One region of the Cobetia sp. BL01 genome, then DNA from elsewhere that is predicted to be linked to it. Evidence: predicted binding sites of a transcription regulator. Region 1 holds the regulator's gene; the other holds the start of a gene.
What was found. The regulator sigma-54, encoded in region 1, starts transcription at its own class of promoters, with help from an activator protein. The targets are predictions, from matches to a motif close to TGGCACNNNNNTTGCTNT.
Positions count from the first base shown of each region.

Region 1 (4,624 bases):
CATTGTCGCGGGTCAGCGGATGACGGCGGCGGGTCGCGGAATAGCGTTCGAGCAGGACACGGGAGTCCGTGGTCAGGTAGACGACCTGCACATTCATGCCGCTCTGACGAACGCTGTCGAGCAGTTCAGGGAAGCGACTCAGGGCATCGGGGAGGTTGCGCGCGTCAATGGAGACCGCGATGCGCCGGCGGGTGGGGCTGTCCTTTTCCAGCTGCTCGACCAATGGTGCCAGCAGCATGCCGGGCAGATTGTCGATGGCATAGTAGCCAATGTCTTCCAGCGCCTGGAGGGCAATCGATTTGCCGGAACCGGAGCGACCACTGATGATCACGATCTTCATGGAGTGCTCTCCCAGGGCGAGGTCAGCATGAGGTGAAAGCGGAGGGTGCCTGAGGCCAGTCAGCGACAAGCCCGGAGCGAGTCCGGGCTTGCAGGTTCAGCGCGCCGGCAATTCGGCGATGGCCGAGGTCAGGGCATCGAACAATGCTCGCTGGCTGTCTGCCTGGCGCAATGCTGCCCGGTTGGTGGGCGAGTTGAGCAGTTCCGCCACCTGGCCGAGCAGAGTGAGATGGGTGTCATCTGCCTCCTCGGGGACCAGCAGCACGAACAGCAGATCGATGGGTTCGCCATCGATGGCGTCAAAGTCGATGGGGTCACCGAGCTTCATGAACGCCGCGATGGGGGTCTTGCAGTGTGGACTGCGTGCATGTGGCACGGCCACGCCGTGGCCGATACCCGTCGAACCCAGTCTCTCGCGCCCGATCAGGCGCGAGAAGACTTCCTGGCTGTCCAGGCTGGGAATGTTCTGAGCAATGAAGGTGCTGAAGAATTCCAGCACCCGCTTCTTGCTCCCCCCGGGGACGCCGTAGAGCGTGCGCTCGGGGGGAAGAATCTGATCAAGTGTCATGGCAGAAGGTCAACGGGTCCCGGTGCCCTGAGAGCGAGCCTGGGACTTTTCCTTGTGTTTGACCAGCTGGCGGTCCAGCTTGTCGGCGAGCGCGTCGATGGCAGCGTACATGTTGGGGTCTTCTGCCAGGGCATGGAGGTCGGCGCCAGCGGCGTGCAGGGTGCAGGCAGCCTGTTGGCGTTCCTTCTCGATCGACAGTGTCACCTGAACATTGGTGATGTTGTCGTAATGCCGTTCGAGGCGAGCGAGCTTCTCGTTGACATAATCGCGGAGAGGATCGGTGAGTTCCACATGATGCCCGGTGATATTCACTTGCATGGACACGCTCCTTTATCCAGCGGGTTGCCTTTGAATTGTAACCCTTTTTGACTGCGAGCAAACCCTGATTGAACGCGCGGCCACTTTCTGACTCCGGCCATGGTCTCGTGGCGATCATCTGCTGGCGAGAGCGGCGGTGCCGGTGTACCGAGCGTCTACCCCGACAATGCCCAAGCTTTGAACAAAGATCAACGCTGCGCTGCATCGTGGCGCAAGGCTTGTCTTCAACCCAGCGAGGGATATCAGCAGGTTCTTCATGAGCATCGCCTCGCATCACGGACGGAATGGGGCTCGAGAAACCGGCCGTTTGTGGCCAATGTCAGCATTTACGTCGACGTTCGTGTGGCAGGAGTCGGTGGCGACCCCTGGCTATCTGTCCGTGGGATGTGAGGGAAAAAGAAAGCACTCTGGAGAAAAGTGGCTGGAAAAATAGGCAATTGGGGGCGTGAAGTCACTCACGCAGTCGCAAGGACAGGCATTGCCAACCGGTATTCAGACGACCGATTGGCAGATGATGCCAGGATGGCAGGTGCAAGGGGGCGAGCTTCAGCGCTCCGACGTGTGGAGCCCGCTGGCCTGCGGGTATCCGTTGTCGAGACTCACGCCAAGCGCTTGCGCTCGCTGGAGGAGGGGATGCCCATGGCCTCGCGATACTTGGCGACCGTCCGGCGCGCTACCTCGATGCCATCACTGGCCAGCAGATCCACCAGGCGTGAGTCGGACAATGGCTTGCGCGCCGGTTCTTCCGAGATCAGCTTGCGAATGCGCGCGCGGATCGCGGTGCTGGAATGCGCGTCACCGTTGCCGCTGCCACCCACCTGACTCGAGAAGAAGAACTTGAGTTCGAACACGCCTCTCGGGGTGTGGATATATTTCTGGGTGGTCACCCGCGAGATGGTGGATTCGTGCATCTCGACCACTTCCGCGATGTTGGCGAGGATCAGCGGCTTCATGCCTTCTTCCCCCTGCTCGAGGAAGTCGATCTGGCGCGCCATGATCTCGCGGCCCACCTTGAGCAGGGTGTCATTGCGTGAGGACAGGCTCTTCATCAGCCAGCGGGCTTCCTGAAGGTTGTCCTTGAGGAAGGTGTTGTCCGCGGACTTGTCGGCCCGCTTGATGAGGGCGGCATATTCCGGCTGGATACGCAGCTTGGGCAGCGCTTCCGGGTTGAGCTCGACCTGCCAGCCGTGACGCGTATGACGGACCAGCAGGTCCGGGATGACGTAATCACTGGCAGGCTCACCCCAGGCGGACGCCGGGCGCGGGTCGAGCGCCCGTACCAGACGAATGACGTGATCCAGTTCATCATCATCCAGGCTCAGGCGACGCTTGAGCAGCTTGCGATCGTCATTGCCCAGTGCCTCGAGGAATTGCCGCACCAGACGGCGGGCCTGGGCCAGCAGCGGCAGATCGTCCGGCAGCAGGGCCAGCTGCAGCAGCAGGCATTCCCGCAGGTCTCGAGCGAACACACCGGTGGGATCGAACTGCTGAAGGCGCAGCAGGACCTGCTCGAGTTCCGACGCCTTGAGGCCGGGCAGTCCCTGACCTCGCAGACCATCGACCAGTTCGTCCAGGCTCATGCTCAGGTAGCCGGCCCCATCCACCGCATCGATCAGACTCTCCGCCATCTGGCGTTCACGCGCATCGAGGTCCGTCATCGCCAGCTGCCAGCGCAGATGGTCCTGCAGGCTTTCGACACTGGTGTTGCGATCGAAGTCCGGCCCGTCCTCGCTCGAGCTTCCGCTGCCGGAACTGGTCAGACTGCCTGCGTGATCCTGGTAGAGGTCCGACCAGTCACTGTCGAGAGGGTATTCTTCAGGAATCTCGCTGTTGGTCTCGGAGGTGGAGATCTCGCTCTTGTCCTGTGTCTCCGCGACATCCAGCGACTCGTATTCCTCGTCAAGCTCCAGCATGGGGTTTGACTCAAGCGCCTGCTGTATCTCCTGACGCAGGTCCAGCGTCGACAACTGCAGCAGCTGGATCGCTTGCTGAAGTTGCGGGGTCATTGTCAGGGAAGTGCCGAGTCGAAGCTGCAAGGTGGGTTTCATGGGGTCTGTCATTCACGGCAAAGGAACGTGCATCTACGCTATACCGTGGGTCGGGGCACTGACAAGGGGCAGTCGAGAATATTCAAGCAACTTGCATGCCATGTTGCCACCAAGGTGGTATGGACGTCATGCATTCGAGTGAGGTGTGGCAGAGCAGGAGGGTTCACGGGGAGATCACGCAAGCGCATGTCGAGGCGCTTGCGTGAGGGGGCGGGGAACGAGGCCCCGACAGTGAAGCAGGAAGTGGCGGGTGCTGGAGGGTGCTGGTGAGAGCAGAAGAGGTCGGACGGCTCTCGTCAGGCTGACGGCTCTTACCAGGCTGACGGCTCTTACCAGGCTGACGGCACTCTCGGGCTAGAGCTTGAACTCATGGCCCAGGTAGACATCACGCACTTGCTGGTTGGCGAGGATGGTGTCGGCGTCGCCATGCGCGATGATCTGGCCATCGCCCACGATGTAGGCGGTATCGCAGATGTCGAGTGTCTCGCGCACGTTGTGATCGGTGATGAGCACCCCGATGCCGCGGTCACGCAGCTGGCGCACGATGCTCTTGATCTCGCCCACCGAGATGGGGTCCACGCCAGCAAACGGCTCATCGAGCAGCACGAAGTCCGGCTCGGTGGCCAGTGCGCGAGCGATCTCCACGCGGCGGCGCTCCCCGCCGGAAAGGCTCATGCCGGCACTGTCACGAATATGCGTGATGCTGAACTCGTTGAGCAGCTCCTCCAGGCGTGCCTTGCGTCCGTTGCGATCCAGGTCCTTGCGCGTCTCGAGGATCGCCATGATGTTGTCGGATACCGAGAGCTTGCGGAAGATCGAGGCTTCCTGGGGCAGATAGCCGATGCCGGCGCGAGCCCGCTGATGCATGGCGGCGCCGGACAGGTCGTGGTCATCGATGGTCACGCTACCGGCATCCGAGCGCACGAGGCCGACGATCATGTAGAACGAGGTCGTCTTGCCGGCCCCGTTGGGGCCCAGCAGGCCTACGATGTCACCCTGGCGGATTTCCAGCGAGATGTCCTTGACGACCTTGCGACCCTTGTAGGCCTTGGCCAGATGACGAGCGCTGAGGGTACGTGGGCTGGCAGCAGTCATGCTCATTGGTCCTTGCTGGCATTGGCGCCACGTGGCGTCAGGGTCATGTGGACGCGTGACCCCTCGGAGGATGAGGCATCGGTGCCATTGCTGGCATTGACCTGGCGCTTGTCCAGGAAGTATTCCACGTAGCCGCCTTCGAAGGTGTCGTCGCCTTTCTCCAGACGGGCATCGCCGACCAGTTCCACCCGGCGCTCCAGCGCGTGGTAGCGAATGGTATTCGCCCAGCCCTTGACCAGTCGCTCGTCGGTATCGG
Region 1 covers NZ_JBVBEE010000002.1:487,471-492,094, reverse strand. The annotation lists gene rapZ (RNase adapter RapZ) at 1-340, opposite strand, end outside; gene ACZYGA_RS05845 (PTS sugar transporter subunit IIA) at 437-907, opposite strand; gene hpf (ribosome hibernation-promoting factor, HPF/YfiA family) at 917-1,225, opposite strand; gene ACZYGA_RS05835 (RNA polymerase factor sigma-54) at 1,825-3,273, opposite strand; gene lptB (LPS export ABC transporter ATP-binding protein) at 3,628-4,368, opposite strand; gene lptA (lipopolysaccharide transport periplasmic protein LptA) at 4,371-4,624, opposite strand, start outside.

Region 2 (4,624 bases), on a different contig from region 1:
AGTTGCGATGCACCTCGGACAGCACGCCGATCTCCAGCCCCCAGTCGCTGGGGATGCGAATGTCCGCCAGCACGTCGGTGCGCATCGAGAACTCACCGGACAGCGGATAACGATAGCTGTCGAGATAATCCAGATACGGCAGCGGGCCATAGACCTTCTTGAGCGCACGGATCAACGGCGTGACCATCAGACGTGCCACGCGACCATTGAGCTTGCCCTGGGCGATGCGCGAATAGTAGCCCTTGCAGAATTCGTAGTTGAACTGCGGATGGGCGACCGGGTAGATCAGACGCGCCAGCAGGCCGCGATCATAGGTGACGATATCGCAGTCATGCAGTGCCACCGCCTCGGCGATGCCTGATGACTGCACGTAACCGGAGCAATACCAGACGTTGCGCCCCTTGCCGGCCTCCATCGGTGCCAGACCATGCTCGGTCAGCTCATCATCCAGTGCACGCAGGCGCGGCCCGTCGTTCCACAGGATACGGTGATGCTGTGGCAGGTGAGAGAAGAACTCCTTGGCATGCTCGAACTGGTCGCGGTCGGCACGATCCAGCCCGATCACGATCTCGCTGAGATACGGCACCTGCGCCAGCTCATCGACGATGTGCTTGAGCGCGGGGCCTTCCAGCTCGGAATACAGCGAGGGCAGAATCAGGCTCATCGGCCGCTTGCGGGAGAAGCGCATCAGATCCGCTTCAAGGTCCTCCACCGGACGGTCGGTCAGGTTATGGAAGTTGGTGATGATGCCATTCTGGTAAAAATCGCTCATGTCAGCTCCTTGTCATACCGAAGACACGCATCAGGCAGGCGTCAGGCGCGCAGGCCTCTGGATGTCCATTCTTCCGGCTGGCCATTGGCCAGCCAGTGACGTAATCCCTCGACCCATCCCTGCGGCCCGGGGTGATTGGCGCGAAAACAGCGGCGTTCATCCGCCAGTAGCGGATACTCGGCAAGCTCCCGATCGCGCTGTGAGGTATCACCGACGCCGGGGATCAGGACAGCGTTGTCGACCGCGGCCAGCAATGGCAGGTCATTGGCGCCATCACCGAAGCCCAGTGTCCAGGGACGCACCCGCTCACAGAGCCGGTAGCGCGCGATCAGATAGCGCGCCGCCACCCCCTTGTCAGTGTCGCCCGTCACATGATGGAAACGCCCGCCCCGCGTCAGCTTGAGGCCATGGCTGGCCAGGCGCGTGCGGAACTCCTCGAGGCGCTCCGGCGCGTCCTGCCATACCAGCGGTTCACTGGCATCACGCTCCCCCGCCAGCGCCGCATCCGCCTCCCCCAGCCCCGTCAGCTCGCTGATTCTTGCCACCGACATCGCGGCAAAGCCTTCAAAGGCGAACTCCTCCCTCAATTCCTTCAGCACCTCGAGAATCGCGCGACGCGGCATGGCCACCGCGATACGGCACAGGCCGTGCGCATCCGGGGCACTGGCCTCCTCCAGTGGATAGGCACTGAGCCAGGAGGCCGGCAGCGCCACGACGCCTCCGTTCTCGGCGATCCAGGGCTGACCCGCCAGCCCCAGCGAGCGCATCAAGGGCGTGAGTTCAGCCGCGGTCTTGGAGGTATTGGGCACGACCCAGGCGCCGCGAGCACGCAGGCGGGTCAGCCAGCTGCGCGCCGGACCCGGCGAGTAATCGTGATGGTCCAGCAGCGAGCCATCCAGGTCGGTCAGCAACAACAGCGGTGCTTGAGTCTCTGACATGTGAACTCTCCTCATGAAGTGCTGCAGCGTGCCAGGCATCCCCGCGGTGCGGTCTCGTTGCGCCAGGCAAGCCTGCCAAGAGCATTGCAGGGAATGTGCCAAGATGGTGCAGTCGCAATGACAGTCTGGCCTCTCAACTCTCAACTCTGATTCACTGCCGGCTTGCTTGCACCAACAATGAGCACAAATCCCCTGATGCATGTCGCGTCGCCACATTGCAGCGCAGACCTGTCGTCACGAACGACGACGCCCTCGCATCTGCGAGGGCGTCGAGTCTTCGGCCATCAGCAACATCTGTTGAGACTAGACCAGCCACAGTGACAGTTGCGGCCACAGCAGCAACATCGCCAGCACGCACAGCTGGATGGCGATGAACGGCAGCAGCGAGACGAAGATATCCTTGAGACTGATGCCTTCCGGTGCCACGCCTTTCAGATAGAAGGCGGCAGGCCCGAAGGGAGGCGACAGGAAGGACACCTGCATGTTGACCGCGAACAGCACGCCGAACCATACCGGGTCATAGCCAAGTTGGATGATGATCGGCACGAAGATCGGCAGGGTCAGCATCGCGATGCCGATCCAGTCGAGGAACAGCCCCAGCAGCAGCAGGATCGCCATCATCACCATGATGATCGCCAGCGGCGGGATATCGAGGCCGAGAATCATGCTCGACACGAAGCGGTTGCCGCCCATCAGGTTGTAGACCCCGACCAGCGCCGCCGCCCCGATACCGATCCAGATGATCATGCCGCAGGTGTTCATGGTCTGGGACAGCGCACGCTGCATCAGGGTGATGGAGAATTCACCCCGCAGCATCACCGCCACCAGCACGCCGAAGCTGCCCATCGCCGCTGCCTCCGTCACCGAGGCCACCCCACCATAGATGGAACCCAGCACCATTCCCGCGATGATCGCCGGCACGCCGACGGCCTTGAGCAGCTCACGCTTGCTCTGGAAGCTGGCACGCCGTTCCTCCTCGGGCATCACCGGCCCCAGCGCGGGATTGCGCAGGCAGCGGATCAGCACATAGAGGATATAGCTTGCCATCAGCACGATGGCCGGGGTGATCGCCGCGGTGAACAGATCGGCAATCGACTGGTTGGCGATCAGGCCATAGATGATCAGCACGATGGAGGGCGGCATCATGGTGCCCAGCGAGCCCCCGGCACACACCACGCCGATGGCGATGTGTTTGTCATAGCCGAGCCGGAGCATCTGCGGCAGCGCCAGAATCCCCAGCAGCACGATCTCGCCGCCGATGATGCCGGACATCGCCGCCAGGAAGAACGCCACCACGATGGTCTGGATCGCCACGCCACCCGGCAGGCGTCCGGCCATCACGCGCATGGCATTGAACAGGTCCTTGGCGATGCCGGAGCGATCCAGCAGCGAGGCCATCAACACGAACATCGGCACCGCCACCAGCGAATACTCGGTGACGAAGCCATAGACACGACTGGTGACCAGCGGCAGCGCCATCGGGCCGAACCAGCCGAAGGTGTAGGCCAATGCCACCAGCCCGGTGACGAAGGCCAGCGGCAATCCCGTGACCAGCAGCGCGAAGATGCCGCCGACCAGCAGCATGGTAGCCGTTGCGATATCCATCAGCGCTGCTCCTTGTCTGACGTGGTACGCGTCTCTTGTGCCGTGTGGGCAGCGGCGTCACTTTCCCCTTCGGGCGGACGGGGAGAGAAGAAGGTCTGGTAGAGATGCCACAGCGCCTGCAGGGTCATCACCGCCAGTGCGAACAGGATCACGCCCTTGGTCAGCGCCGGAAACGGCGGATTCCACGAGGTGCCGGAGCGCTCCAGCTGCCATTCGCCCAGCGGGCTGTGCGAGGCCCGCCAGAACATCACCCAGCCTGCGTAACTCATCGCCATGCAGAACACGAGCGTCATCACGTCATTGAAGCAGTCCAGCACGTAGCGAAAGCGCGTGCCGACCAGGTCGTAGAGCACACGCACGCGAATATGGCGGTTGTTGGCCAGCGCCGCCGGCCCGCCCAGCGCGAAGCTGGTCGCGACCAGGAAGATCACCGTCTCGTGGACCCAGGAGGTCGGCGAGTCGAGGCCATAGCGCATCACCACCTCGAACACGCTGATCGCCATCGCCAGCAATACCAGCCACGCCGCGGCGCGCGTGCCCTTGCCGACCAGTCGGTCCAGCGGCGTGCGCGTGCCCAGATTCGGGTCGTGGTCATCCGACGCCTCCGGCAGGCCCGGCGACGCCACATCATGTTCTGCCATATCGAATTCCTTGCTAACTGGCTTGCTCAAGGAGGATCGGCGCGCCCAGTGAGCACGCCGATCATCATCTCCTGCGTCTTTCCTGATCGTCTTGATCCTGTCGACGTCTCGCCCCGGCGACTCTTGTCACGCGGCCGATGACAGCGAGTGGACGCTTACATCAGGTTGCGGTCAGTGAGGAAGGTGACCACGGACTCGTAGACCTTGCCGGTCAGCTCGTTCTTCTCGGCCCATACCTTCCATTCCTGCTGGGCGATGCGACGGAACTTGGCGCGTTCTTCCGGCGCCATGTCGATCACCTCGATATCCGGATTGGCTCGCGCCGCGCTCACCGCCTTGAGGTCACGCGCCTTGAGGGTGAAGACCATGTCGTAGGCCATCGAGTCAGTCGCGGTCTCCATGATCGCCTTGAGATCCGCCGGCAGGCCGTCCCAGATGTCCTTGTTCATCGACACCGCCACCATCGGCAGCGAGTGGAAGCCCGGATAGGACGGGTACTTGGCGAAGCTGTGCAGGCCCTGGTCATCATTGGTGGCGAACACGGTGTAATCCGCCGCGTCGATCACGCCCTTCTCGAGACCGGTGTAGACCTCGGAGCCCGGCAGGTTGACGGGGGCTGCACCGGCCTTCTGGAAGATGTTGTAGACCATGCCTTCCGGCGCACGCAC
Region 2 covers NZ_JBVBEE010000001.1:527,766-532,389, forward strand. The annotation lists gene ACZYGA_RS02240 (glycosyltransferase family protein) at 1-772, opposite strand, end outside; gene ACZYGA_RS02245 (HAD-IIB family hydrolase) at 814-1,710, opposite strand; gene ACZYGA_RS02250 (TRAP transporter large permease) at 2,014-3,315, opposite strand; gene ACZYGA_RS02255 (TRAP transporter small permease subunit) at 3,315-3,956, opposite strand; gene ACZYGA_RS02260 (TRAP transporter substrate-binding protein) at 4,112-4,624, opposite strand, start outside.
Region 2: a site for sigma-54 is predicted at 1,794-1,811, ahead of ACZYGA_RS02245 (HAD-IIB family hydrolase). Genes of this name have one in related genera too.